Regions from separate parts of the Oleomonas cavernae genome, predicted to be linked through region 2. Evidence: predicted binding sites of a transcription regulator. Region 2 holds the regulator's gene; the other holds the start of a gene.
The links. The regulator HrcA, encoded in region 2, represses chaperone genes, less so after heat shock. The targets are predictions, from matches to a motif close to GTTNGCACTCNCNNNNNGNGAGTGCNAAC.
Positions count from the first base shown of each region.

Region 1: a site for HrcA is predicted at 11,454-11,482, ahead of groES (co-chaperone GroES). Genes of this name have one in related genera too.

Region 1 covers NZ_QYUK01000011.1:2,206,353-2,220,691, forward strand. Annotated here, with positions in the region: gene D3874_RS14405 (AMP-binding protein) at 1-523, opposite strand, end outside; gene D3874_RS14410 (AraC family transcriptional regulator) at 671-1,702, shown strand; gene D3874_RS14415 (EAL domain-containing protein) at 1,853-4,915, shown strand; gene D3874_RS14420 (hypothetical protein) at 5,165-5,584, opposite strand; gene D3874_RS14425 (hypothetical protein) at 5,713-6,069, opposite strand; gene D3874_RS14430 (low temperature requirement protein A) at 6,265-7,464, shown strand; gene D3874_RS14435 (hypothetical protein) at 7,451-9,289, opposite strand; gene groL (chaperonin GroEL) at 9,414-11,057, opposite strand; gene groES (co-chaperone GroES) at 11,094-11,408, opposite strand; gene D3874_RS14450 (N-acetylmuramoyl-L-alanine amidase family protein) at 11,827-12,552, shown strand; gene D3874_RS14455 (DUF423 domain-containing protein) at 12,561-12,926, shown strand; gene rodA (rod shape-determining protein RodA) at 12,998-14,140, shown strand; gene D3874_RS14465 (exopolysaccharide biosynthesis protein) at 14,159-14,339, shown strand, end outside.
Region 2 covers NZ_QYUK01000011.1:4,226,333-4,240,671, reverse strand. Annotated here, with positions in the region: gene D3874_RS24385 (ABC transporter substrate-binding protein) at 1-477, opposite strand, end outside; gene D3874_RS24380 (hypothetical protein) at 779-982, shown strand; gene D3874_RS24375 (radical SAM protein) at 1,016-2,149, shown strand; gene dnaJ (molecular chaperone DnaJ) at 2,294-3,433, opposite strand; gene dnaK (molecular chaperone DnaK) at 3,501-5,438, opposite strand; gene tsaA (tRNA (N6-threonylcarbamoyladenosine(37)-N6)-methyltransferase TrmO) at 5,683-6,147, opposite strand; gene D3874_RS24355 (copper chaperone PCu(A)C) at 6,158-6,796, opposite strand; gene D3874_RS24350 (DUF2946 family protein) at 6,861-7,310, opposite strand; gene D3874_RS32240 (response regulator) at 7,654-8,298, shown strand; gene D3874_RS32235 (DNA-binding transcriptional response regulator) at 8,261-8,590, opposite strand; partial or broken gene D3874_RS32230 (sensor histidine kinase) at 8,707-9,474, opposite strand; gene grpE (nucleotide exchange factor GrpE) at 10,423-11,004, opposite strand; gene hrcA (heat-inducible transcriptional repressor HrcA) at 11,041-12,081, opposite strand; gene D3874_RS24320 (c-type cytochrome) at 12,244-12,729, shown strand; gene D3874_RS24315 (GNAT family N-acetyltransferase) at 12,746-13,663, shown strand; gene D3874_RS28190 (hypothetical protein) at 13,685-14,242, opposite strand.

The sequences.
Region 1 (14,339 bases), 2.0 Mb from region 2:
CCGATTGGCCGGCCAGCGCCGCCTTGAAGTCGAAATCGCCGGCGCGCAGGTCGTCGGTGATGGTCACGACTGGCGGGCAATCCTTGACCTCGTCCAGCTTGCCCCGATTGGTTGCATCCGTAACCACCAGGCGGCTCTGCGCGCTGGCCACCCGATGCTCGATCGCCTTGGGGCCGAAGGCGGTGAACAGCGGCTGATAGACCGCGCCGGCGCGCCAGGTGCCCAGGATCGTGATCAGCAGTTCGGGTGTGCGCGGCAGCAGGCCCGAGATGCGGTCGCCCGGCTTCACCCCCTGGGCGACCAGGAAATTGGCGAATTTGGCCGACAGCGCCTTGAGCTGGCCGAAGCTGTAATCGGCGCTGGCGCCGTCGCGGCCTTCCCAGTGCAGGGCAAGCGCGCCCTGGTCGTGGCGGTCGCAGCATTCGATGCAGGCATTCATGCCCGCCTTCGGGTCGATGCCGAGTTCGGCTTCCAGCGCGGACACGGTGAAAGCCTTCGCAACGGTTTCATATGGTCGCTTCATCGCGCCTTACCCTTTTCCGCGGTCGTTTCCTGGCCCTTGCCCTGGGGTTAACCCCATTGCGGCCAAGCTACAATGGCAGCAGGCTCCAAATTGCCCGATCGATTTTGCAACATGGGTCGATTGAACGAATCGGGAAGGTGAACCGGCATGCTGCGCGGCACGATCTCCGTGCGCCTCATCGAGGAGGCCCTGGTGGAGCCGCGCCGCCGCGGGCTGGACACGGACGCCCTGCTGGCCGCGGCGGGGATCGAGCCGGCCCTGATGGCAGACCCCGCCGCCCGCGTGCCGGCCGCCCACTACGGCGCCTTGTGGCTGGGCCTGGTGCGGGCCATGGACGACGAATTCTTCGGCATGGACAGCCATCGGATGAAGCCCGGCAGCTTCACCTTGATGACCCACGCCGTGGCCCAGGCCCAGACCGTTGGCCAGGGCTTAGGCCGGGCGCTGCGTTTCCTGGGCGCGGTGCTCGACGACATGCAGGGCCAGGTCACCCGCGAAGGCGACCGGGCCGAGGTCGTCCTGGCCGAGCCGGGCGCCCCGCGCCGCGCCTTCACCTATTGTACCTTCTGGCTGATCCTGCATGGGCTGACCTGCTGGCTGGCCGGCCGGCGCATCCCCATCATCGCCGCCGATTTCCGCTGTCCGGCGCCGGATTACATCGACGACTACCAGACCCTGTTCACCCATGACCTGCGCTTTGGCCGGGCCCGTACCCGCATCGTCTTCGACGCGGCCTTCCTCGACCTGCCGGTCAAGCGTTCGACGCCCGAGGTAAAGGCCTTCCTGCGCAAGGCACCCGCCAACATCCTGGTCAAGTACCGCTCCAACGACAGCCTGACCGTGCGGGTGCGCCGCCTCCTGCGGGCAAGCCTGCCCACGGCCTGGCCCGATTTCGACAGCCTGGCTGGCACCCTCCACATGTCCCCCTCCACCCTGCGCCGGCGCCTGGACGGCGAGGGCCAGAGCTATCAGTCGATCAAGGACAGCCTGCGCCGCGACCATGCCGTGCGCTGCCTGGGCCGCGGGCAGCAAAGCGTCGCCGCCATCGCCGAGGAACTGGGCTTCGCCGACCCCAGCTCGTTCCACCGCGCCTTCAAGAAATGGACCGGCCTGCAGCCCAACGAATACCGGCGACGGGCCGGTGAAGGACAGGCCGGCGGCCGATTAACTGAAGCTTAAGGCTGCGGACCGTCATAATTGGCCACCTATCCCCTCACCGCTCGTGCGTGACAAGGCGACCATGGCCCCCAAGAAGCCGGCAGACCCAACCAAGTCCCAAGCGTGCAGCGCCCACGCCGGACTGCGTTGTCGCCGGCAGCAGGCTTTGTCGTGACCGCTCCCGCGACACAACGCGTCGAGGCCCGCGAGATCGCCGCCGCGCCGATCGCGGCCGGCGACAGGATCTGGCCCCACCCCGCCCAGCCTTCTCCGGCGCTGGCGGCGGCATCGGCGAACAGCCATGTCAGGCAAGGCGCCATCGTCGCCTGGCTCTATTTCATCCTGGCGGTGGCCTGCATCGCCCTGTCGCGATTGCAGGTGGGCGAGATCGCCAACCTGTGGCTGGGCAATGCCGTCGTCATCGGGCTGGTCTGGCGCAACCCGGCCTGGCATGGCCGCTATCTCCTGGGCGGCATATTCCTCGCCGCCACGGCCGCGAACCTCGTCACCGGTGCCGATATCGTACTGGCCCTGGGCCTTTCCGCCGCCAACCTGATCGAGATCGCGTTGGCCATCACCCTGCTGAACTGGCTCAGCCCGATCGGGCAACGCATAGCGACCCCCGCCTCCTACTTCATCCTGATCAGCATCGCGCTGGCGGCCGCCGCCGTCGGCGCGACCTGCGGCTCCCTGTTTCTCGCCCTGAGAGGGCAGGCCGGTTTCACCTTGAGCTGGTGGCCGTGGTGGAGCGGCAGCAGCACGGGCGCCCTGATGGCCCTGCCCCTGGCCGTCGCGGCCTCGAAAGCCGCCTGGCAGGAAATGCTCGAAGGCAGCCGGAAATGGGAAGCGCTGGCCTTTGCCCTGCTGTCGGTACCGCTGGTCAACTACGCCCTGGCCCACCTGCACTATCCGCTGGCCGTGGTGGCCCTGCCCCTGGTGTTCATGGCGCTGCGCCTGAATGCCCTGGCGATCGCCCTGCTCGCCCTGATCAAGATCAGCACGGTCATCGCCACCGGCCTGACGGGAAACATCATCAGCGTGGCCGGCCAGGCAGGCTTTCTGGGGACATCGCTGCAACTCTCGGCCGGGCTGGCGATCCTGCCGGCGTTCTGTGTCGCCCTGGTGATCGGCCGCCAGCGGGTCGACCAGCATGCCCTGCGCAAGAGCGAGGCGCGCTTCCGCAACGCCATGGACAATTCGGCCATCGGCATGGCGCTGGTCGGCCTCGACGGTTCCTGGAACCGGGTCAATCGATCGCTCTGCGAGATGCTCGGCTACAGCCCGGACGAGCTGCTTCACACGACATTCCAGGCGATCACCCATCCAGACGACCTCGCCTCGGATTTGAACGAGGTCGGGCGCGTCATTGCCGGCGAAATCGACAGCTACCGGATGGAGAAGCGCTATATCCGCAAGGACGGCAGCATCATCTGGGCCCTGCTCGCCGTGTCGATCATGCGCGATCCGCGTTCGAGGGTGCCGCTCTATTTCATTTCGCAGATCGAGGACATCGACAAGCGCAAGCAGGCCGAGGACGAGCAACGCTCCCTGACCGAAGCCCTGTACGAGGAAAAGGAGCGGCTGCGCACGACGCTCTATTCGATCGGCGACGCCGTCATGTGCACCGATGCCGAGCAGCGCGTGACCTTCATGAATCCGATCGCCGAACAACTGACCGGATGGCTGATGGCCGAGGCCTCGGGGCGGCCGTTGACCGACGTCTTCAGGCTGGTCGAACAGGGTACGGACAAGCCCGCCCCCAGCCCGGTCGAAGCCTGCCTGCGCAGCCTGGCCCCCTACTACATCAACGGCGACCTGGTCTTGATCGCGCGCAACGGCGAACGCCGCAGCATTCAGGATTCCGCCGCCCCGATCCGCAAGGCATCGGGCGACATCATCGGTTCGGTCCTGGTGTTCCAGGATGTCACCAAGGCCAAGACCCTGCAGCGCGAACTGGAACATTCGGCATTGCACGATGCCCTGACCGGGCTGCCCAATCGCAAGGCCCTGGAACAGGGGCTGACCGCGGCCTGCCAGCAGGCGAGCCAGCAGAACCGTGCACACAGCCTGTGCTTCATCGATCTCGACCGCTTCAAGGTGATCAACGACAGCGCCGGCCACGCCGCCGGCGATGTCCTGCTGCGCGAGGTGGCCAGAACCATCCGCGCCAATGTCCGCACCGGCGACCTGACGGCACGCCTGGGCGGCGATGAATTTGCCGTCATCCTGGCCGACTGCGCGATCGAGCAGGCCGAAGGGATCGGCAACAAGCTGGTCGAGGCGATCGGGGCGATGTCCTTCGTCTGGGACGAGAAGATCTATACCCCGGGGGCCAGCATCGGCATCTGCGAAATCTCGCCCACCGCGACCCTGGGCGACCTGATGAGCCAGGCCGACGTCGCCTGCTATGCCGCCAAATCCGCCGGCCGGAACCGGGTCTCGCTCTACCGCCCGGGTGAAAGTGATGCCAAGCGTCACCACCAGGACATTCATGTCGCCGCCGGCATCCGCGCGGCGATCACGGCCAACCGCTTCCGCCTGTTTGCCCAGGAAATCCTCGATCTGCGCCAGGACGGGCGGCGCCGGCCCTACTACGAGATCCTGCTCCGGCTGGAGAACGAAGCCGGCGAGATGATCGCGCCGGGCGGCTTCATCCCCGCCGCCGAGCGCTACGACCTCATGGGCGACGTCGATCGCTGGGTGGTGCGCACCCTGTTGCGCGACTACGGCCCGCGGCTGCGCGGGGCGCACGACCTGGCCCTGGCGATCAACCTGTCGGCCAATTCGCTGAACGATCCCTCGCTGTGGCCCTTCATGCAGACGGAATTGCACGCCTCGGGCCTGGCGCCCGGGCGGTTGCATTTCGAGATCACGGAAACCGCCCTGATCAACAACCTGCAGGCGGCAAGCCAGTTCGTTTCGGCCGCGCGGGCCGCCGATTGCAGCATCACGCTCGACGATTTCGGCTCGGGCCTCAGTTCGTTCCCCTATCTGCGGCAGTTTCCGGTCGACCAGATCAAGATCGACGGCAATTTCATCCGCCAGCTCAAGACCAGCATGGCCGACCGCACGATCGTCGAGGCGATCAACGACCTGGGCCACCGGTTCGGCGCGACCACGGTCGCGGAATTCATCGAGGATGCCGAAACCCTGGCCATCGTGCGGGAAATGGGCGTCGACAAGGCACAGGGCTATTTCATCGGGCGCCCGGTGCCGCTCGATTCCATCCTATAACGCTCAGCGTTCCCGCGGATACTGCTCCGGGCGCTCCTGATAGTAAGGCGGCGGGTAGTAGTTATAATAGGCGGGACCGGAACCCGCATAGTAGTCCGGCCCGCTGTCCCCGGGAACACGATGCAGCCGCCGAGCGGCGCGACGGCGGCGAGCAAAGCACCGGCCAGAATTCTTGGCCTCAATCCGGTCATTTTTCGTCCTCCGATCCATACTCATCGGATTCAACGCGCCGCAACGCCTTAAGGTTCGCTACCGGTCGTCCTTGCCCCGCTGGAAGCGGGTGGAGTCGTAGCTCACGTACCAGCGGCCATCGTCGGGACTGCGGTAGTAGTAGCGATCATCGGGGATCGCGGCGTCGTAGTAGCGCGTTGGCGGCGCCGCCGGCACATAGTAGACACCCGTTGGCGCCGGCGCCGGGGTGGGCGCGTAATACGACGGGACGACATAGTATCCGGGTGGCGTATAGGCGGGCACGGCGCGCGCAGGTACCGTGCGCACCGGATAGTAGGTCGGTTCGCCATAGTAGGTCGGATCGGTGCTGCCTGAATAATAGGCTCGCCCGCCGGCGTCGACCTGCTCGACACGTCTTTGGGCACAACCGGCGAGGGCGGCCGCCAGGGCGATCGCGGCCAGGCCGCCGCCGATGATTTTGGCCTGTAGTCGTTTCATCTGCCTGTCCTCCGAAATTGCACCGACGGACCTTTGCCGGGGCAAAGGCTCGTCGGGCTTCTGAAAGGACAACGCCCCGGCAGCGACGGAGGTTTCATTCCCCGGCAATATGCCGGGGTCAAAAGGCGTCAATGGTTCTTGTCGTAGCGATAGCGATAGTAGGGCGAGCGGTCGTCGTCGTCGCGATCGTGGCGGCGACGGTCGTCGTCGGTGTAGCGCCGATAACGGCGGCGGTCGTCATCGTCGTCGCGCCGGTCGTAACGGTGGTAGCTGTCGTAATGGCGCGGGCGGGCGGGCGCATAATAATAGCGCGGCGCCGGTGCCGAGTAATAGCGCGGGGCTGGTGCCGAGTAATAGGATGTCGACGGCCGGCTATAGTACCGCGACCCGCTATCCACCGGATAGGCGACACAACCGCCAAGCATAAGTGCCAAGGCCGCGGCGGCAATGCCGCCCCTCAACACCTTCACCCGATGCAGTGCCATCTTCTTGTCCTCCTGGACAATGGCCCTCGATAGGCAGCCGGAACGATCGTCGGCCGCCGATTATTGTAGCCATGCAGTGGAGAAACACGGCATCCCTGATCCGGGTTGCACGGGGCCTGCACGATTTACGCGGTGCACCGCCCCGCCCGGCTGATTACCATTGCACCACCAAGGGTTAGGCGATCGGGGTGGGTAATGGGCAGATCAGGCGAGCATTCCAGCGTACTGCGCCAGCGCAAGCCGCACGAACATGGCCGGGTGACCTTCGTCGAGCTGTTCTTCGACCTGGTTTTCGTGTTCGCCGTGACGCAGCTTTCCCATTCGCTGCTGAAGCATTTCACCCCGTTGGGCGCGCTCGAGACGGCGCTGCTGCTGATGGCGGTCTGGTGGGTGTGGATCTACACCTCCTGGGTCACCAACTGGCTCGATCCCGACAAGCCCGCCGTCCGGCTGATGCTGTTCGGCCTGATGCTGGCCGGCCTGCTGCTGTCGACCTCGTTGCCGGAAGCCTTCGAGGCGCGCGGCCTGCTCTTTGCCGGCGCCTATGTCGCCATGCAGCTTGGCCGCAGCCTGTTCATGCTGTGGGCGCTGAAGCCGCACAGCCCGGGCAATTTCCGTAACTTTCAGCGTATCTCGATCTGGCTGGCCGTGTCCGGTGCCGTGTGGCTTGCCGGCGGCCTGGCCGAAGGCGAGACGCGGCTGGCCCTGTGGGTGGTGGCGCTGGCGATCGAATATGCCGGGCCGTCCCAGGGCTTCAGGGTTCCGGGCCTGGGCCGTTCCATGACCAGCGACTGGGACGTCGAGGGCGGGCACCTGGCCGAGCGCTGCGCCCTGTTCGTGATCATCGCGCTGGGGGAATCGATCCTGGTGACCGGCGCCACCTTTGCCGAGCTGGCAGCCGATCCGGTCACGATCAGCGCCTTTCTGGCCTCCTTCATCGGCAGCGTCGCCATGTGGTGGATCTACTTCAACATCGGCGCCGAACGCGGCAGCCACCATATCGCCAGCGCCGAGGATCCCGGCCGCATCGCCCGGCTGGGCTATACCTATATCCACCTGCTGCTGGTCGCGGGCATCATCGTGACGGCGGTGGCGGACGAATTCGTCCTGGCCCATCCCACGGGCCATGGCGAGCCGGGCGTAACCGCGGTGGTGATCGGCGGGCCGGCGCTCTACCTGCTGGGCAACATGCTGTTCAAGCGCCTGAGCGCCCCGAACCTGCCGCTGTCGCACCTGGTCGGGCTGGGCCTGCTCGCCCTGCTCGTTCCCGCCGGTTTCTTCACCTCGCCGCTGCTGCTCAGCGCCGCCACCACCGTGGTCCTGGTCGCGGTCGGGATCTGGGAGGGCCTGTCGCTGCGCACCCCGGCGGCGAGCGGCACGCTCAGTCCGCCTTGACGTTCAGGCCCAACAGCTTGGCGAGCCCCTCCATGTCTTCGATCCGGCCGCCGATCTCGGCAAAGGTGGCGATCCGGGTCGGGGCCAGGGTCAGCACGATGCGCTTGGGGTCGGCGAAGAAGCGCGTCACCTCGGTTACGGCTGCCTTGGTGATCGGCCCCGGCGCCGACAGGGAGGCATTGGCGAGGTCTTCCTGAGTCTGGGCAACCAGATCCTCGGGCGAGATACCCTGCTCCCCCGCCATGACCTTGATGAGGCGGCCGAACAGCGAATGGTCCTCGTAGCTGGCGGTCAGCGCCTCCAGCTTGGCGCCGGCCAGGGATAACGGCGGCCGCATGGCGCTCATGGCCTCGTAAAGGGCCTTGATGTCGTAGTCGACGAATTTGAACGTCAGGGAAAATGTGCCGCCGTCCGCCTGGGCAATCTCGAACTGCTTCATTTCCAGCGACTTGGTCTTGTGGTCGTAGGTGTAGGCGATGTTGGCGTCCAGCTTGATCTCGTCGTAGCCGAGGTCGGCAAGCGGCCGGCGGGCTTCTTGCGAGTCGATGATCGCGATCGGAAAGACGAAGCCCGACAGCCGCACCGAGCCGGCCGACGCGATATTGTCGACATAGTCGCTGCCCTTGACGACGAAACTTCCCAGCTTCACCGGCGGCAGCCCCTCCCGGGCGACCGCGAGATCCGCCAGTTCATAACCTTCGACACGGAAGCCGCCGAAATCGGGCGCCATGCCGGTTCCGTCGGCCCAGGGCTTGAAGAACCCGCCGAGATCCACGCCGGACATCGCAAAGCGGCCCAGGGTGACGACGATCTTCTCGTCGCCGGGCCGGATGGTGAATTCGGACCCTTCATAGGCCATCTGCGCAAAGCTGATCCCGACCTGCCTGGTGACGGTCCACTTGGCGATCTTGCCGTCGAAGGCAGCAGCCGGGGTCTTGCCCGAGATGACGCAGTTTTCGCCGCTCGCCTGATCGACCGAAACATCCTTGCCCATGGCTTCGAGCATCCGGGCCATCTCGCCCAAGGCTGCTTTCGGGTCAGCCTGGATCTGCTCGGGCGTCGAGGCCGGCATATCGGGCCCATAGCCGGTCATGAGGGCCAGGGAACTGGCACTGATGCCATCGTAGGTCGCGCGGTCGCAGCCCACGCGGACGGAGCCGTCGGGTGCCGCCGAGGCCCAGCCATGGAGGTCGATCCTGCCGACCCTGGCACCGTCGAAGGCCGAAACGGCGACGGCGTGGAAGCTGACGGTCGGCTGGGTCGTGCCCGGCGGATCGAGTTGCACTTCCCGGGCGGCGGCGCTGTCGAACGCCAGGGCGCTCAGCCAGTCGCGCAGGGTGCCTTCCTGTGCCAGTGGCCGGCCGCTGATCCCGGCCACATGCGCATCATCGAAGGCAACGCTGCTGGCAGCACCCTCGAAGCGCACCTTGGCCGCCGTGATTTCGCCGGCCAGGGAAAGACGATCCGGCGCCGCTGTCCCCGGCGCGGCCGGGGCCAGGAACGCCTTGATGTTTTCGATGTCGAGCCCGGTCAGGACGAGGCCGGTCAGCGTGATGGTCGAGGCATCGAGCGAGACATCGGCCGGCATCAGGCGCAGTTCGGCCAGCGCCAGGCGGGTTTGCGTGCATTCGAGGCCCGAGACCGTCACCTTGCGGTCGGGCGCCAATTTGGCGATCACGGCATCGAGATCGGCGCGGATCGTGTCGCAGTTCAGCACCGCGACCCGCGGCGCCTCGCCGCTGCCCGACAGGAGCCAGCCGGCGAGGCCGATCGCCCCAGGACCAGGACGGCAACAATGCCGAGGCGCGTCTTGTTCATGAAGCAATTCCCGATGCCAGCACTGACCGAGTGATAGCATATCCGGCCATCACGCCACCCGTGCGCACAAAGAAAAACGGGGCCGGCTTGCGCCGACCCCGTCTCTTTGGCTGCAGACTTGTGTGGCTGGATCAGAAGTCCATGCCACCCATGTCGCCCATGCCGCCGCCGCCCGGCATCTGCTGGGCCTTCTTCTCGGGACGATCAGCGATCATCGCCTCGGTGGTGATCAGCAGGCCGGCGACCGAAGCGGCGTCCTGCAGGGCGGTACGAACGACCTTGGTCGGGTCGATGATGCCGGCCTTCACCATGTCGGTGTAGACGTCCGTCTGGGCGTCGTAGCCCTGCTTGTTGTCCTTGAGCTCGAGCAGCTTGCCCGAGATCACCGCGCCGTCCTTGCCGGCGTTCTCGGCGATCTGACGGACCGGGGCCAGCAGGGCGCGACGGATGATGTCGACGCCGTGACGCTGGTCCTCGTTCGCGACGACGACCTTGTCCAGAGCACGCGACGCGTACAGCAGGGCCGAACCGCCGCCCGGGACGATGCCTTCTTCGACCGCGGCGCGGGTCGCATGCAGCGCGTCGTCAACGCGATCCTTGCGCTCCTTCACCTCGACTTCGGTCGAACCGCCGACCTTGATCACCGCAACGCCGCCGGCGAGCTTCGCCAGACGTTCCTGCAGCTTCTCGCGGTCGTAATCCGACGAGGTCTCTTCGACCTGGGCACGGATCTGGTTGCAACGGCCGAGGATCTGATCCTTCTTGCCGGCGCCGTCGACGATCGTGGTGTTTTCCTTGTCGATCGACACCTTCTTGGCCGAGCCGAGCATCTTCAGGTTGACGTTCTCGAGCTTGATGCCGAGGTCTTCCGAGATGACCTGGCCACCGGTCAGGATCGAGATGTCTTCCAGCATCGCCTTGCGGCGATCGCCGAAGCCAGGCGCCTTCACCGCCGCGACCTTCAGGCCGCCGCGCAGCTTGTTGACCACCAGGGTGGCCAGCGCTTCGCCTTCGACGTCTTCCGCGATGATCAGCAGCGGACGGCCCGACTGCACCACCGCCTCGAGGACGGGGAGCATCGCCTGCAAGCCCGAGAGCTTCTTCTCGTGCAGCAGGATGAAGGGGTTGTCGAGTTCGACGGTCATCTTCTCGGCATTGGTCACGAAGTACGGCGACAGGTAGCCGCGATCGAACTGCATGCCCTCGACGACGTCGAGTTCGGTGTCGAGGCCCTTGGCCTCCTCGACCGTGATCACGCCTTCCTTGCCGACCTTCTCCATGGCCTTGGCGATCATTGCGCCAATTTCCTTCTCGCCATTGGCAGAGATGGTGCCGACCTGGGCGATCTCGGCCGAGCCGGCGATCTTCTTGGACTGCTTCTTGACGTCGGCGACGACGGCCTCGACCGCGAGGTCGATGCCGCGCTTCAGATCCATCGGGTTCATGCCGGCGGCAACGCCCTTGCAGCCTTCGCGCACGATCGCGGCGGCCAGCACGGTGGCGGTGGTGGTGCCGTCACCGGCGATGTCGTTGGTCTTCGAGGCCACTTCGCGCACCATCTGGGCGCCCATGTTCTCGAACTTGTCGGCGAGTTCGATTTCCTTGGCGACCGTCACACCGTCCTTGGTGATGCGCGGGGCGCCGAACGACTTCTCGATGACGACGTTGCGACCCTTGGGGCCGAGCGTGACCTTCACCGCATCGGCGAGGATCTCGACGCCGCGCAGCATCTTGGCGCGCGCATCGGTATTGAAGCGAATTTCCTTGGCAGCCATTGGCTTACTCCTTGAATTCTAATGCCGGGGCGTAGATCAGGCGGCCTTCTTGCCGGCCTTCGTGGCGACGATGATCCCGAGGATGTCCGATTCCTTCATGATCAGCAGGTCTTCGCCTTCCAGCTTGATCTCGGTGCCCGACCACTTGCCGAACAGGATGCGGTCGCCGGCCTTCACTTCGAGCGGCACGACTTCGCCGTTCTCGTTGCGGGCGCCAGCGCCGACGGCGATCACTTCGCCTTCCTGCGGCTTTTCCTTGGCGGTGTCGGGGATGATGATCCCGCCCTTGGTCTTCTCTTCGCCTTCGATGCGACGGACGACGACGCGATCGTGCAACGGCCGAAACTTCATGGAAACCTCCTCCGGATGTAGACAAAGGCCTATGGGGGCCGCGTTGCTAGCACTCCTCAGTGGCGAGTGCCAGCGGACCGCGCAGACTTAGGCTTCGCCCCTGCCGCTGTCAAGAACGCCAGGGCGAATTTCACAATGAAATCCGCAATTTGGCAGTGCAGCATGGAACCTGGCTTCGATCGGAATCTGAGTGAATCGCGACAACTTCTTGATTTACTGTGATTTCTTTGGCATTTTCGCAGGCTTGGAGCAGGCATCGGGCCGATGGGGAAATCGGGGGTGGCCTGTTCTTCGTCGTGCTGCGGAGTTCCCGTCGGTGGATCGTCGCTCGGTCTTGAAACTTGGCCTATCGCTCCCCTTTCTGCTGTCGGCTGGGGCGGGGGACGCGCTTGCCGCGAAACTGGCGGGCGGCGTGCCCATGCCGGGCCGCAAGCCCAAGGCGCCGGCGGCGACCACGCCCATCGACCAGCGGCCGATCATCGTGCTCGACCCCGGCCACGGCGGCCGCGACCCCGGCGCCATCGGCCCCAGCGGCGCCTTCGAGAAAACCATCACGCTTGACCTGGCCCGGCGCATCGCCGCCCGGATCGAGGCCGGCGGCACCTACCGCGTGGTCCTGACCCGGCGCAAGGACGTCTTCGTGCCCCTGCAGGAACGTGCTGCCGTCGCCCAGCGCGTGCAGGCCGACCTGTTCGTCTCGATCCACGCCGATTCGGCGCCCAACCCCGATGCCCGCGGCCTGTCGGCCTATACCCTGTCGGAAAAGGCGTCGGACGGCCTCGCCGCGGCCATCGCCGACCGGGAAAACGCCGCCGACCTGATCCACGGCATCGACATCGGCGTCGCCGACCCGGAAGTGGCCGCGATCCTGTTCGACCTGACCCGGCGCCACTCCCTGAACACCGCGCTGGCGCGCAAGGCGCACATCGTGCGGACCGCCGGCGCCAAGCTGCGCCTGCTCGACAACCCGCGCCGTTCCGCCAATTTCGCCGTGCTCAAGGTGCCCGACGTGCCGGCCCTGCTGATCGAGACCGGCTTCCTGTCGAATGTCGCCGACGAAAAGCTGCTGACCTCGGACAACAGCCGGGCCAGGATCGCCAACGTCCTGGCCGATGCCTTCGCCGGCGCCATGGCGGTCGCCTGAAGGGTGCCTTGTACCGCCTCACCCTTGTCATCGCGGCACTCGACGGCCTGGTGGGCGTGGGGCTCGGCGCCTTTGCCGCCCATGCCCTGAAAGCGACCGCCACGCCCGAGGCCCTGGCCCTGGTCGGCACCGCCAGCCTCTACCAGATGATCCACGGGGCGGCGGCGGTAGCAGGCCTGCGGCTGGTCGACAAGGGCTGGGTCTGGGCCGCGGCACCCTTCTGCCTGGCCGCCGGCGCCCTGCTCTTTGCCGCCGCCCTCTACGGCATCGCGCTGGCCGACCTGCGCCTGGGGCTGGTCGCCCCGATCGGCGGCACCCTGATGCTGGTCGGCTGGGCCTGGCTGCTCATCGCTGCGGTATTCCGGCGCGCGTGAGCGCCTTTGCCCTGGCGCCTGTTCCGGGCTAGAACGGGGCATCTGCACACCATGATTTCGAGACCCGAGCGTTGAGCTTCTATTCGAGCCGCGACGAAAACCCGTCCCTGGGGACGCGCCTCCTGTCGATCAACTGGGGCCTCGTGCTGCTGGTGATCGCCATCGCGGCGATCGGCGTCGCCATGCTCTATTCCAGCGCCGGCGGCAAGTGGGATCCCTGGGCGGGGCGGCAGTTGGCGCGCTTCGTCGTCGGCCTGGGCGTCATGGTCGTGGTCGCCGTGATCGACGTCTCGCTCTATGCCCGCTACGCCTATGTGCTGTACGGCGTGACCCTGGCGGGCCTGGTCGGCGTCGAGGTGATGGGCTCGATCGGCATGGGCGCGCAACGCTGGATCGACCTGGGGTTTTTCCAGATCCAGCCCTCCGAGATCATGAAACTGGCCCTGGTGCTGGCCCTCGCCCGCTATTTCCACGGCGTCATGCCCGAACAGATCGGCCGGCCGACGGTGCTGATCGTGCCCCTGCTCATGGTCCTGCTGCCGGTCGCGCTGGTGCTGAAGCAGCCCAACTTAGGCACCGCGAGCCTGCTGTTGCTGGGCTCGGGCGCGATCTTCTTCCTGGCCGGGGTGCGCCTGTGGAAATTCGGCATCATCATCGCGGCGGGCATCGGCGCCCTGCCCGTTGCCTGGGAATTCCTGCACGACTACCAGCGCCGCCGGGTGCTGACCTTCCTCAACCCGGAAGCCGATCCGCTGGGCGCCGGCTACAACATCCTGCAATCGATGATCGCGCTGGGCTCGGGCGGGGTGTTCGGCAAGGGCTACCTGCTGGGGACGCAAAGCCAGTTGCGCTTTGTCCCCGAGGTGCATACCGACTTCATCTTCCCGCAACTGGCCGAGGAATTCGGCATGATCGGCGGCTTGCTGCTGATCCTGCTCTACGTCTGCGTCTTCGGCTATGCCCTGGCGATCGGGCTTGGTTCACGTCACCAGTTCGGGCGCCTTGTCGCGCTGGGCATCGGTACCCAATTATTCCTCTATGTCTTCATCAACCTCTCCATGGTCATGGGCCTGATCCCGGTGGTGGGCATTCCCTTGCCGCTGGTCTCCTACGGCGGCTCGGCGACCATGACCCTGATGATCGGCGTGGGCCTGATCCTGTCGGTCTCGGTCCACCGCGAACGCCGGCTGGCGCGCCGGCTCGACCATAGTTAGTTGCTCAAGCGAGGCTTCGTGGCGCGTCACAAGGACAAGCACACCCTGCGCGAGCCGACCGCGGCGGAAGCCCTGGTCACCCTCGCCTTCGGCTATTCGGGCGAGCGCATTTCGATCGGCGAGATCGTCGATCCCCTGGCCGAACGCGGCTTCGGCCTGCTGATCCTGCTGCTGGCCCTGCCCACCACCCTGCCGATCA
Region 2 (14,339 bases):
GTACAGGGCCGCGTCGGCGATATAGATCGGGCCGTCGAAGGCCTGGATGCGGCCCTTGTTGGGCTTGCCGTCCGGCAGGTCCATCGGCTCGAACACCACGTCCCAGGACTTGGGCGCCTCCTTGAACACGGTGGTGTTGTACATCAGCACGTTGGAGCCCCACTGGTAGGGCACGCCATAATGCTTGCCGTCCACCGTGTGCCAGGGCGCATCGGCCAGGCGCGGGTCGATGGTCTTCCACGACGGGATCAGCTTGGTGTTGATCTCCTGGACCTTCTTGCCCGAGATCATGCGCAGGGAAGCATCGCCCGAGGCGGTGACCAGGTCGAAGCCGCCTTCGTTCATCAGGGCGACCATTTCGTCGGAGGTGCCGGCGGTCTTCACCCGCACCTTGCAGCCGCTGGCCTTCTCGAACTCGGTGACCCAGTCATAGCCCTTGTCGGTCTCGCCGCGTTCGATATAGCCGGGCCAGGCCACGATATCGACGAACCCTTCGCCCTTGCCGACCTTGGTGATCGGCCCGGCGGCGCCCGCGGCCCCGGCAAGGCACCCAGGATCGCCATGGTACAGGCGGCGACCAGCAGCTTCTTCATGGCCTCATCCCCCGACGCTTTGCGTCATTTTACCGTCGCGGGCCCTGCGCCCTCGACCCTGGGGAGAAGTATGGCGACGGTTTTCCACACTTCGCCAATTCAAAAATCAGAAATATGAAATCGGAATTTCCGAAACACGCTCAGTTCTTGACTGGCCACCTCCCCCATCCGACATTAGATGAGCCATGACCGAGAATGTCGAAAACCTGATCCTGGAACATCTCCGCCACCTGCGCGGGATGATGGACAACATGCGTGTGGACATTCTTGAGATAAAAGAACGATTGGGAATCCTTGAGCGCCAGTACGCTTCGATTTCCAACCGCGTGGACCGGATGGACGTGCGCCTCGATCATATCGAGCGTCGCCTTGGTCTCGTCGAGGCCTGACGCGGCTCCTGACAATCTCATGGTTTCGTGATCATGGCCTTGCCCGCAAGTGCCCTTGCTATTGCCCCGACCAGCCCCGCCGATCAGGCGGCGCTGAATGCCGCCTATGGCCGGCTGGCGCAGGCAGCGCATCTGCTGCCGATCAAGGTTACCGGCTTCTACAAGGCCAAGCTCGAGGCGGAACTGGCCGCCCTGGGCCATACCGACGGCCCGCTGCACCGGATCGTCTATCCCAGCCGTGAACGCATGACCGACCGGGCACCGGGCGAGGTGGCCGATTTCGTCGACGACCGCGCCAACATGGCCGCCGCGGGCCGGCGGGCGATCGTGCAGAAATATGCCGACCGGGTGCTGTTCCTGGCGACACCGGTCTGCGCCGCCCATTGCCAATACTGCTTCCGCCAGGACGTGCTGACCCAGATGCACGGGGAAGACCCGGTCGACCTGGACGACAGGCTGGCCGCCCTGGTCGAGCATGTCGAGCGCGACCCGGCGATCACCGAGGTGATCCTCTCGGGCGGCGACCCGCTGACCCTGTCGCCGGCGGCGCTGGAGCGGGTGCTCACCCGCCTGCGCGCCCTGCCCCAGCTGAGTTCGATCCGCGTCCACACCCGCGCCCTGGTATTCGCGCCGCAGTTTTTCGCCCATGGCGACAAGGCGGCGATCCTGGCCCGGGCCGATGTCCGCCTGGTCCACCACATCGCCCATCCTTACGAGATCTGCGGCGAGGTGGCGGCAGCGCTCCGGCACCTGAACGCCCTGGGCCTGCGCAACTACAACCAGTTCCCGGCCTTGCGCGGCATCAACGACGATGCGGGACTGCTGGCATTCCATATCCGCCGGCTCGACGAGTTGCGCGTGCGCAACATCTCGATCTTCGCGCCCGACCCGATCAACTATTCGGCCGCCTTCCGCTTAGGCCTCGACCGCCTGTTTGCGATCCACGACCGGCTTTCGGCGAGCACGCCCAGTTGGATCAACGCCACGGCACTGACCTTCGATTCACCGCAAGGCAAGTTCCGCCGGGAACACCTGGTGTCCCGCGACCGCGCGGCGGGCACCGCCCTGTTCCGCCATCGCGGCCAGGACATTCTCTACCACGACCTGCCGGCCGCGCTCGATGCGCCCGGCGATCCGGCCGTCATGTTGTGGCAGGGGATGGTGTAACCGCCCCGGGCTCACACCAATCCTTCGCGTCATCCCGCGCAGGCGGGGATCCACGGCAGTGGCGATACGGGTCTGTTCCAGTATTCCACGACAGTGGATCCCCGCCTGCGCGGGGATGACGAATTGATGAGGAAACGACCCAACCTATTCGGTCAGGTCGTTCCAGAGTTCCTTCACCTTGGCGAAGAAGCCCTCGGACTCGGGGCTGGTGCCCTTGCCACCGGCCTTTTCGAACTCCTTGAGGAGGTCTTTCTGCTTCGCGGACAGGTTCACCGGCGTCTCGACCACCGCGTTGATGTAGAGGTCGCCGAAGGCGCCGCCGCGCAGCGCCGGCATGCCCTTGGCCTTCAGGCGGAACTGGCGGCCGGTCTGGGTGCCGGCGGGGATCGCGACCCGCGCCCTGGTGCCGTCGATGGTCGGCACTTCGATGTTGCCGCCCAGGGTCGCGGTGACCATGGGGATGGGCACGCGGCAGAACAGGTTGCCGCCGTCGCGCCGGAACAGGGCATGGGGCGCCACGGTCAGGAAGATGTAGAGATCGCCCGGCGGCCCGCCGCGCAGGCCGGCCTCGCCCTCGCCCGACAGGCGGATGCGGGTGCCGTCCTCCACCCCCTGCGGGATGTTGACCGACAGGGTCTTGTCCTTGGCGACGCGGCCATGGCCGCCGCACACCTTGCACGGATCCTTGATCACCCGGCCCGAGCCCTGGCAGGTCGGGCAGGTCCGCTCGACCGTGAAGAAGCCCTGGGCCGCGCGCACCTTGCCGGCACCGTTGCAGGTGCCGCAGGTGGTGGGCTTGGAGCCGGGCGCAGCACCAGCGCCGTCGCAGGCCTCGCAGGAAATGGTCGAGGGCACGCGGATCTGCGTCTTCTTGCCCTTGAACGCCTCCTCGAGGCTGATCTCCATGTTGTAGCGCAGGTCCGAGCCGCGGGTGGCGCTGTTGCCGCCACGCTGGCCGCCCCGGCCCATGAATTCGCCGAACAGGTCGTCGAAGACATCGGCGAAGGACGAGCCGAAGTCGAAGCCCCGCGCGCCGCCGCCAGGGCCCCCGCCCGGACCCTCGAAGGCGGCGTGACCATAGCGGTCATACGCGGCGCGCTTCTCGTCGTCCGACAGGACCGAGTAGGCCTCGTTCATTTCCTTGAATTTTTTCTCGGCTTCCGCGTCCCCGGGGTTTTTGTCCGGGTGCCATTTCATGGCCATCTTGCGGAAGGCTTTTTTGATCTCGTCGCCCGAGGCGCCGCGCGCCACGCCGAGGAGTTCGTAATAATCGGTCTTCGCCATGGCGGACTCCCAATCGTCCGGCTACCCGGCCGGTGTGAAGACACCGGCCGGGCCATCCGTCATGACCTCAGTTGGCGGACTTCTTCTTGTTCTCGTCGACTTCCTCGAAGTCGGCGTCGACAACGTCCGGCCCATCGTTGGCCGGGCCGCCGGCCGACGGGCCGGCATCGCCGCCGCCCGCCGCCTGGGCCTTCTCGGCTTCCGCCTTGTAGATCGCCTCGCCGACCTTCATGGCCGCCTGGGCCAGGGCCTCGGTCTTGGCCTTGATCGCCTCGGCGTCGTCATTGGCGACCACGCCGCGCAGGTCGGCGATGGCGGTCTCGACCGCCGACTTCTCGGCTGTGCCCACCTTGTCGCCATGCTCGGCGATGTTGCGCTCGGTCGAGTGGATCAGGGCCTCGGCGTGGTTGCGCGCCTCGACCAGTTCCTTGCGCTTCTTGTCCTCGGCCGCATTGGCCTCGGCATCCTTCACCATCTTCTCGATGTCGGCGTCGGACAGGCCACCGGAGGCCTGGATGCGGATCTGCTGCTCCTTGCCGGTGCCCTTGTCCTTGGCCGAAACCTGGACGATGCCGTTGGCGTCGATGTCGAAGGTCACCTCGATCTGGGGAATGCCGCGCGGCGCCGGCGGAATGCCCATCAGGTCGAACTGGCCCAGCATCTTGTTGTCGGCGGCCATCTCGCGCTCGCCCTGGAAGACCCGGATGGTGACCGCGTTCTGGTTGTCGTCGGCGGTCGAGAAGGTCTGGCTCTTCTTGGTCGGGATCGTGGTGTTACGCTCGATCAGGCGGGTGAAGACACCGCCCAGGGTCTCGATGCCCAGGGACAGCGGGGTCACGTCGAGGAGGAGCACGTCACGCACGTCGCCCTGCAGCACGCCGGCCTGGATCGCGGCGCCCATGGCCACGACTTCGTCCGGGTTCACGCCCTTGTGGGGTTCCTTGCCGAAGAAGCTCTTCACGATCTCCTGGATCTTGGGCATGCGGGTCATGCCGCCGACCAGGACCACTTCGTCGATCTGGCCGGCCGACAGGCCGGCATCGCTCAGCGCCTTGCGGCACGGCTCGACCGTGCGCTGCACCAGGTCGTCGACCAGGGCCTCGAACTTGGCCCGGGTCAGGCGCAGGGTCAGGTGCTTCGGGCCCGTGGCGTCGGCGGTGATGAAGGGCAGGTTGATTTCGGTCTGGACCGCCGAGGACAGTTCGATCTTGGCCTTCTCGGCCGCTTCCTTCAGGCGCTGCAGGGCCAGCTTGTCCTTGCGCAGGTCGATGCCGCCCTGTTCGCGCTTGAACTCGTCGGCCAGGTAGTCGACCAGGCGCATGTCGAAGTCTTCGCCACCCAGGAAGGTGTCGCCATTGGTCGACTTCACCTCGAACACGCCGTCGCCGATTTCCAGCACGGACACGTCGAAGGTGCCGCCGCCCAGGTCATAGACGGCGATGGTCTTGCCGTCCTGCTTGTCGAGGCCATAGGCCAGCGCCGCCGCGGTCGGCTCATTGATGATGCGCAGGACTTCAAGGCCCGCAATGCGCCCGGCGTCCTTGGTCGCCTGGCGCTGGGCGTCGTTGAAATAGGCGGGAACGGTGATCACCGCCTGGGTGACAGTCTCGCCCAGGAACGATTCGGCGGTTTCCTTCATCTTCTGCAGGATGAAGGCGGAAACCTGGCTGGGGCTGTACTTGGCTCCGCGGATATCGACCCAGGCGTCGCCGTTGTCGGCCTTGACGATCGAATAGGGCACCATGCCCTTGTCCTTCTGGGTCATCGGGTCGGCGAAGGAGCGGCCGATCAGGCGCTTGATCGCGAACAGCGTGCCTTCGGGATTGGTGACACCCTGGCGCTTCGCGGCCTGGCCGACCAGACGCTCGCCATCGGGAGTAAAAGCCACCATCGACGGCGTGGTGCGCGCGCCTTCGGCATTCTCGATCACCTTGGGCTTGGCGCCCTCCATGATGGCGATGCAGGAATTCGTCGTCCCAAGGTCAATACCGATTACCTTGCCCATATCTCTCTCCTTTTCGGCAGGCGTCGACGGCCCGTCCGGCACCGGCAACACCCCCTGACTTCTCCGGGGATTGAGCGACAGGGGCTAAAACCCCTGTCACGCTGGGGCTTATATAGGGCCCCGTCCTGCGGCCCGCAACGCCCCGATAGCGGCCAGCAACGATGGCCATGACGAAATGTCACGGGCAAGGCGACCGCCACGGGGAAATGGGGCGGCCGGCTCGGGGCGTCAACCCTGCCGGCGATCACTCGGGCAGGGGGGTGAACTGGCAGCGGTCGGGCTTCAGGTCGACCAGCGGCGTGCCGTCGAGGCAGTCGAGGCCCCGGACCTCGAGGCCGGACGGGGTGCGCCCGACCAGGGCGACGAGCGAACTGCCGATCGGGTTGGGCCGGACGGGCGAGCGCAGGGCGAAGGTGCCCCGCGTCCGCCCGTCGCTGGCCGGGCTCTGCCGCACCAGGTCGCGGCGCGCCTGGTGCAGCCAGTAGAGGACCTCGATCCGCTCGTACTGCTCGATGCCGTCGAGCGCCGGCAGCCACAGCGGGTGGAGCTCGATCCGGCAGACCGGGCCGTCGAGGCGCCCCTGGCGGGGACAGTCCGGCCGGGCGGTCCAGGGGGTGCGGATGGTGCCGATGAAGAGCAGGCCGGCATCGGTCGCGGCGGGCAGCTCGACCGCGACCTCGTTGGGCCGGATATCGCTCGATCGGACCACGGCCGCCCCCTCAGTTGTGCTTGTGCTCCGCCTCGCCGCCGGCGGCGCCCGCCGGGCCGACGACGAACTTCACCTCGACGGTGCCGGCCTTCTCGAAGCTCAGAGTCGCCAGGAAGGGTTCGCCTTCCTTCAGCGGGTGCTTCAACCCGATGAACATCAGATGGATGGCGCCGGGCTTGAGCTCGACCGCCCCCTTGGCCGGCACGACCAGGCCGTCGGTCAGTTCCTTCATGCTGGACATGCCGTCGGCGCTCATCGCCATCTCGTGGATCTGGACCTTCTCGGCGATGTCGCTGCTGACTAAGACCAGGCGATCGGGCGTATCGCCCTTGTTCTCGATGGTGAAATAGCCGCCGCCCACCGTGGCGGCCCCGGGCGTCGCCCGGGACCAGGGATGGAGGATTTCCAGCGGGCCCAGCTCGTATTCATGGGCCTGGGCCAGGCTGGCGAAGCCCATCAGCAGGGCCAGGACGGCGGCGAAGCGCGAGAGCATGTTCATGGCGATACCTTGCATCAACGAATGGCGGGTTTGAAGGCGCGGCAGCACGAACAGCCCGGCATGGAAGCGCCAGCGCCGGATGGCGCGGCGGAAGGCCCCGGTCGAACGGGCGATCGCGCCCGTCGCCGGCCCGGCAACGATTTCAGTCATGGAGGTAACCCTTAAGGCTGATGCGAGAGCGCGGGCAGGGCCACGCGCGACGGTTTTCGCGAAATCAGGCCGAAAGGGTCGGGGGTGCGCGAGGCTGGGCGCCAAGGCGTGGCGTGGCCGGCAGGATCGTCCCGCCGACGGCGACCCAGGGCGACAAGGCCATCGCGACGGGGATGGGTGGCACGCCAAGAGCGGGTGGCGGGCCCAGCAGGTTCTGATGGGCCAGGGCCTGGCACAGGGCGCAGTCGCGCGGCACCGGCGGCTGCTTGTGTTCGGGGGGCTTGACCTTGCCCGTCTCGTCGAGCGCGACCAGGCTGGCCAGCGGCACCACCTGATAGCCATAGAGCGTGCAGATCACCACCGACATGCCGTCGCCGCCGGTCTTGGCGGCCATGGCCATCGCCGCATGATGCCAGGCCGGCACCAGCGCCTGCAACAGGATCGCCAGCGCCGCCAGCCAGGCGCCCAGGCGCCGGCGCGGCAGGTTTCCAGCGATGGCAGGGCTGCGGCTCATGACTTTAGCTTTAGGCCCGGCAACCGGCCGGCGCAACCGGCCGGCCGATGGCTGCGACAATCGGCCGGGCGAGCGCGCCCGCACCCTCAATCGTCATGACCGGGCTTGTCCCGGTCATCCACGTCGGCAAGCTGCCTTTTCCGTCGACGGATGTGGCTCGTCTCGACGTGGATGCCCGGCACAAGGCCGGGCATGACGATCAAAAGTGGTTCCAAGGTTCCCGAGAACAGCCAGTTTCAAAATTCCCGACAGCCATGTGCCTTCACCGGGCCGCGGGAGACCGCGTTATCCAGGGGCCGGTTTCGTGTAATCATCAAGGGTGGGGAAGCGGGGATGGCCGGGCATGGACGACGGGGCGCTGACGATTCTGGTCGCCGACGACCACACCCTGTTTCGCGACGGGCTGCGCCAGGTGCTGATCCAGTTCGACCCACGGGCCCGGGTGGTCGAGGCGGCGAGCCTGGCCACCGTCTGCGCCGCGCTGCGCGCCGAACCCGCCATCGCCCTGTGCCTGATCGACCTGCACATGCCGGGCATGGCCGGGCCCGAAAGCCTGGAGGTCATCCGGGCGGTGGCGCCCCGCACCCCCTTGCTGGTGATCAGCGGCGACGACACCCCGGCCCAGATCGAGGCCGTCCGTGCCCACGGCGCCGCCGGCTTCGTCGCCAAGACCGCGTCGATCCCCGCCCTGCTGGACGCCTTGCAGGCCGTGCTGGACGGCGAAGCCTGCTTTCCCCAGACCCCGGTCGTGCCGCCGCCGGGCGGCCACCGCCTGACCGAGCGGCAGGTGGCGATCCTGCGCCTGATGGCCCAGGGCGCCAGCAACAAGGAAATCGCCAACAGCCTCGGCATCGCCCTGCAGACGGTGAAGAATCACGGCGCCACCATCCTGCGCCTGCTCAACGCCCGCAACCGCACCGCGGCGGTGCAGGCGGCAATGCGCCTGGGGCTTATCGGGGCGCCGCCGGGGCCAGCAGGGCCGCCGTAACCTTGGCCAGCTCGTCGGGGTCGACCGGCTTGTGCAGCACCGGCCAGGCCTGGCCGTGCAGGCTGCGCAGGCGCTGCGGCCCGGTGTCGCCGGTGACGATGATCGCGGCCAGCGGCGTCGCCTGGCGCCGCGCCACTTCGTCGATGACATCGTCGCCGGTGACGTCGTCGGCCAGACGATAATCGGCGATGACCAGGTCGGCGGCGCCGCCCAGCCGCTCCAGGGCCGGGCCGAGGCCGTCGGTGGTTTCGGCATGGGCGGTCTTGAGGCCCCAGCCCTCGAGCAGGGCCACGGTCGCCAGGGCCACCGCCCGGTCGTCCTCGACCACCAGCACCCGGGCACCCGGGGAATGGCATGGGCGCGGTCCGGCAGCGGCAGCGCCAAGGCCGGGGCGCAGGCCGGCAGGGTGACGCGAAAGACACTGCCCCGGCCGGGGATCGAGCGGAAGGCAAGGTCGTGGCCCAACAGGCCGCACAGGCGCTTGACGATGGCCAGGCCCAGCCCCAACCCGCCTTGCCGGTCGGACGAGCGCCCGCGCAGGCTGAAGAATTCCTGGAAGATTTCCTGCTCGTGCTCGGGTGCGATGCCGATGCCGGTATCCCAGACCTCGACCAACACCTGGTCGCCGCGCCGGCGCGTGCCGATCAGCACGCCGCCCTCGCTGGTGTAACTCAAGGCATTCTCGATCAGGTTGCGCAGCAGGCGGCCCAGCAGGGTGGGATCGCTCAGCACCCAGGCCTCGGTCGGGCGCAGGGACAGGCGCAGGCCGCGCTCGTCGGCAAGGCTGGCGAAGGCATCGGCCGCCTGGGCCAGCAAGGGGCCCAGCGCCAGGGGCGCCGACACCGGCTGCACCGTACCGGCGTCGAGGCGCGAGATGTCGAGCAGGGTGTCGAGCAGGCCGCGCAGGCCGGCCAGGGACTCGCGCACCCGGGCGACCAGGGCCGCAGATTCATGGTCCAGCGGGCGCGCCGCCAGGGTCTCGACAAACAGGCGCAGGGCATGGACGGGCTGGCGCAGGTCGTGGCTGGCCGAGGCGAGGAAGCGGGTCTTGGCCTGGGCCGAGCGCTGCGCCTCGTCCAGGGCGCGGCGGGTCTGGGCCAGGGCATCGCTGAGCGAGGCGACCAGGGCCTGGTTGGTGAAGCGTAGGGCAAAGGACTCGCGCACCTGGGCGTTCATCCGCCGGCCGACATTGAGCAGCACCAAGAGATAGACCAGCAGCATCAAGGCCATCTCGTTCGAGGTCGGGATGTCCGAGAGCCAGAACTGCCCGGCCAGGATGCCCAGCGCCGGTACGACGGCGACCGGGATCGCGCGGTAGCGCGGGCTGAGCGTGATGGTCGCCGCCGCACACATGCCGCCGACCACGAAGGCGATGGCGACCTCGAGCTCGTAGTGCCCCGGGGCCTGGAGCAGGGTGGCCGCGCTGCCCCACATCACGCCGTTGAGCGCGACCAGGGCCAGATAGGCCCGCTCCCAGCCCGGCAGGGCCGCGTCGGGCGGCGCCACGGCGGTGAAGCGCCGCACCATGGCCAGGCGCATCAGGCCCACCGCCATGATTCCCGCCGCCCACAGCACAACCGCGCCATGGGGCGCGAAATCCCAGGCCATGGCCCCGGTCAGGCCGATCAGCAGGATATGGGTGAAGCCCGGCTGGGCATTGCCGAACATGGCGCGGATCTGCGCGGCGGCGAGCACCGCGGGATCGATATCCGCCGGGCCGGCCCTCTCCGCTTGCGCACCCGGCATCATGATCGGCAGATCCCCCGTTTCCGGCGCCCACCATGCGGGGCTTCGCGCCGCCGCTCAAGCACCGCGGCCGCCAGTACCAAAGTACCAGTACCCCTGGGCCTCTGTCGCCCGGGCCGCCCGCGGCCTAGGCTGCGCTCGCGATCGTGAGATCGGTGGAACCGGGGGGCTCCTCGGCCGGCTGCCAAAGCGTCCGGCCGGACCGATCGCACCAGACGCACCGTCGGGGTGCTGCCCTCGGGATGACGGAGCCGTCATCCCGAGGGCAGTTGTTTTTTTGGGCCCCTCAGACGCCGGGCGGCCGCTTCCGCGGCCTTGGCTCGCTTCGCTGAAGCTCCGCGGGGCCTCAATGGCCCAGGGGGGCTTGGCGCTCGCTCTTCAGACCGTCTGGTCGACGTGGACCGGGGCGTCGGCCTTGGCGACGCCGACCTTGGCGGCGCGCAGCAGGCGGTCGGCGATCTGGTAGCCGGTCTGGATCACCTGCACGATCGAGCCGGCAGGCTGGCCGGTGCCGGGCACCTCGAACAGCACCTCGTGGCGATGCGGATCGGCCTTTTCGCCCACCGCCGGCGCGATCTTGGTGATCGAGGCCTTTTCGAAGGCGGCCAGCAGCTCGCGCTCGGTCAGCTCCACGCCGGCCAGCAGGTTGGCCACCGCCTCGTCGGCGGCGCGGACCTCGGCCGGGACGGTGTCGATGGCGCGGCGCAGGTTGTCGGCGACCGAGGTCAGGTCGCGCGCGAACTTGGTCACCGCATACTTGGCCGTGTCCTCGCGCTCGCGCTCGAAGCGGCGGCGCATGTTTTCGCTCTCGGCGAAGGCGCGCAGCAGCTTGTCCTTGAGCTCCGCCACCTCGGCGAGCAGCGATTCGACCGTCGGACCGGCCGGAATCTCGAGCTCGATCGCGGCTTCCGCCTCGATCTCGGGCTCGTTGGCTTGGGCATTCTCGTTCTGCGTCGTCATGATACTTCCAGCGAAATCAAACTTGAGGGTCGATACCTAGCGGATCAGGCGGCCGATCATCCGGGCGGTATAATCCACCATCGGCACCACCCGCCCGTAATTCACCCGGGTCGGCGCGATCACCCCGATCATGCCGACGATGCGTTCGTCGGCCCGGCGGAACGGGGCCACGATCAGCGACGAGCCCGACAGGCTGAACAATTTGTTCTCCGAGCCGATGAAGATGCGCACCCCATCGGCATCGTGCGCGAGGTCCAACAATTGGAGGACATCGCGCTTGGATTCAAGATCGTCGAACAATTGCCGCACCCGTTCGAGATCCTCGACCGCGGTCAGGTCGTCGAGCAGCCGCGCCCGGCCGGAGACGATCAGGGTGTTGCGCTCCTCGTCGCCCGACCAGGTGGCGAGGCCCGCCTCCACCACCTTGGCGGTCAGGAGGTCCAATTCGGCGCGGCGGTCCTCGATCTCCTTGAGGATGCCGCTGCGCCCCTCGGCCATGGTGCGCCCGCCCAGCCGGGCGGAGGTATAGTTGGAGGCCATCTGAAGGGCGCTGGGCGTCATGCCCAAAGGCACGTCGATGATGCGGTTCTCGACCGAACCGTCCTGGGAGACCAACACCACCAGGGCGCGCCCGGGTCCCAGATAGACGAATTCGACATGGGACAGCGGGTTGTCGGCCTTGGGCGCGATGACCAGGCCGGCGCATTGCGACAGGCCCGACAATTGCCGGGTCGCCTCGGTCAGCAGGTCCTCGACCGAACGGCCCCGCCCCTCGGCCGCCGCCTGGCCCTCGATCGTGCGGCGCTCGTCATCGGTCAGGCTGCCCAGTTCGAGGAACGAGTCGACGAAGATGCGAAGCCCTGCGTCGGTCGGCAGGCGCCCGGCCGAATGGTGGGGCGCATGGAGCAGGCCCGCCGCCTCCAGATCCGACATGACGTTGCGGATCGAGGCGGGCGACAGGGGAAAGCCCAAGCGCTGCGACAGCGTGCGCGAGCCGACGGGCTCGCCGGTCTCGAGATAGGCCTCGACGATCGTGCGGAAGATCTGGCGTGAACGCTCGTTCAGCTCCTGGATCATCGCGGATTCCCTTGGTTTGCGGCTGCAATGTAGGGAGGGGGACGGGGGCGTCAATGTAGGGGGTGTCGCGCTCGATGGAAGCATGGAGACTTTTATCTTGTTATAAGATAATTATCTCATTATAAGTCTTTCGTATCGAAACCGCAGCCGACAGGCCCACCCATGCGCGACACTTTCATCATCGGGGCGGTGATCGCCGCCGCCCTGACCGCTCCCGCCCGCGCCGACGACCAGGTCGAGCGCGGCGAATATCTCGCCACCATCATGGACTGCGGCGGCTGCCACACCACCGGGGCCTTGCTGGGCAAGCCCGATCCCGAGCGCTACCTCGCCGGCTCGACGGTGGGTTTCCAGATTCCGGGCCTGGGCATCTTCTACCCGCCCAACCTGACGCCGGACAGGGAAACGGGCCTGGGCACCTGGACGGCGGCGCAGATCGTCGCCGCGGTGCGCACCGGCGTGCGGCCCGATGGCCGGGTGCTGGCGCCGGCGATGCCCTATGGCCACTATGGCGCCTTGTCCGATGCCGACGCCCAGGCCCTTGCGGCCTATCTCAAAAGCCTGAAACCCGTGCATCATGCCGCCCCGGCGATGGCGGGCGCCGCGGACAAGCCGACCGCGCCCTACCTCGCCGTGGTCATGCCGTAACCCCGAAAGCACCGCCATGGACATCGAGATCCGGCCCCTGGCCGAAGCCGACCTTGCCGCCGCCGACCGCATCTTCCGCCTGGCCTTCGGCACCTTCGTGGGGCTGCCCGAGCCGTCGAGCTTCATGGGCGACGCTGCCCTGATCGCTCCGCGCTGGCACGCCGACCCGCAGGCCACCCTGGGCGCCTTCCGCGACGGCGAACTGGTCGGCTCCAACTTCGCCGCCAACTGGGGCAGCTTCGGCTTCTTCGGCCCGCTGACCATCCGCCCCGACCTGTGGGACCAGGGCATCGCGCGCCAACTGCTGGAACGCACCATGGCCCTGTTCGCGGCCTGGGGCACCCGGCAACTGGGCCTGTTCACCTTCCCCGACAGCCCCAAGCACCATGGCTTCTACGGCAAATTCGGCTTTGCCGTCGGCGCCCTCACCCCGGTGATGGCCAAGCGGGTGGAGCGCGCCGACACCGCCCCCTGGACGACGATCGCCGCGCGGCCAGGCAGCCTCGCCGCCTGCCGGGCCCTGGCCGGTGCGGTCTATCCCGGCCTGGACCTGACGGGCGAGATCGCCGCGGTGGCGGCGCAGAAGCTGGGCGATACCGTGCTGGTCCACGATGGCACCGAGCTGGTTGCCTTCGCCGTCTGCCATGCCGGCGCCGGGACCGAAGCCGGCAGCGACACCGTCTACGTCAAGTTCGGCGCCGCAAAACCCGGCGCCGCCGACGCCTTCGACCGCCTGCTGGCCGCCTGCGAGGCCTATGCCCACGGCCTGGGCGCCACCGCCCTGATGGCCGGCACCAACGCGGCGCGCAGCCGGGCACTGGCGCTGATGGAAGCGCGCGGCTTCAAGGTCGCCTTCGAAGGCGTGGCCATGCTGCGCGATGGCGCGGCGGGTTACAACCGGGCGGAATGCCTGGTGATGGACGATTGGCGGTAGGCGACCGATCGGACTCCTACTCTAATCTCCCGAGCTACCGCTTGCCTGAGTTATTGCTGGGGAAACCTCCAACATTATATTGCATTCTGGACATTTTGTGGTGCCAAACAGGTGAAGGATTTGCTTCGCTACCTCAAGCTGATCATGTGCGACGGCCTTTTGGTGGAGCCATGCTGCCACGGGCGAAAGGTGTTGCAATGGGGAGGGGAAGATAGGGTTTTGAGTACTGGTACGCTTCCTCGGACCGATCCATTCCTCACCCACGCAGAAAAAGCCATAAGCGCCAACAACGAAATATAGGCTGTGCCCGCAAGCGGAGCAGTTGCCGGAAAACTCGCCACTAAAGAGATAGGAAAGATTTCGCCCCCAGAAAAGATGCCCAGCGAGGGCACATAAGGTTTGCAGGCAATAGATGAAGGCTTCTTGGTCGAGTTCGCCTGAAGCCAGGCAGTCTTCCATAAGGGCTTCAGCATCTGGGATGACTGCCTGGATCATGTCGGTTGGCCGCTGATCGACCCCAACCAAATCGTCCGACGCGATGATCGCGCCAACTAGCATCAGCGGCGAGAGCCGTTCCAAGGGGAAAGGCCCTTAGCCAATTCGCAAAGTGGCTGGAGTGCGGCAAAACTCGCAGGGTAGACGGTGCCCTGGTGACACAGGCAACTCCACAATTCTT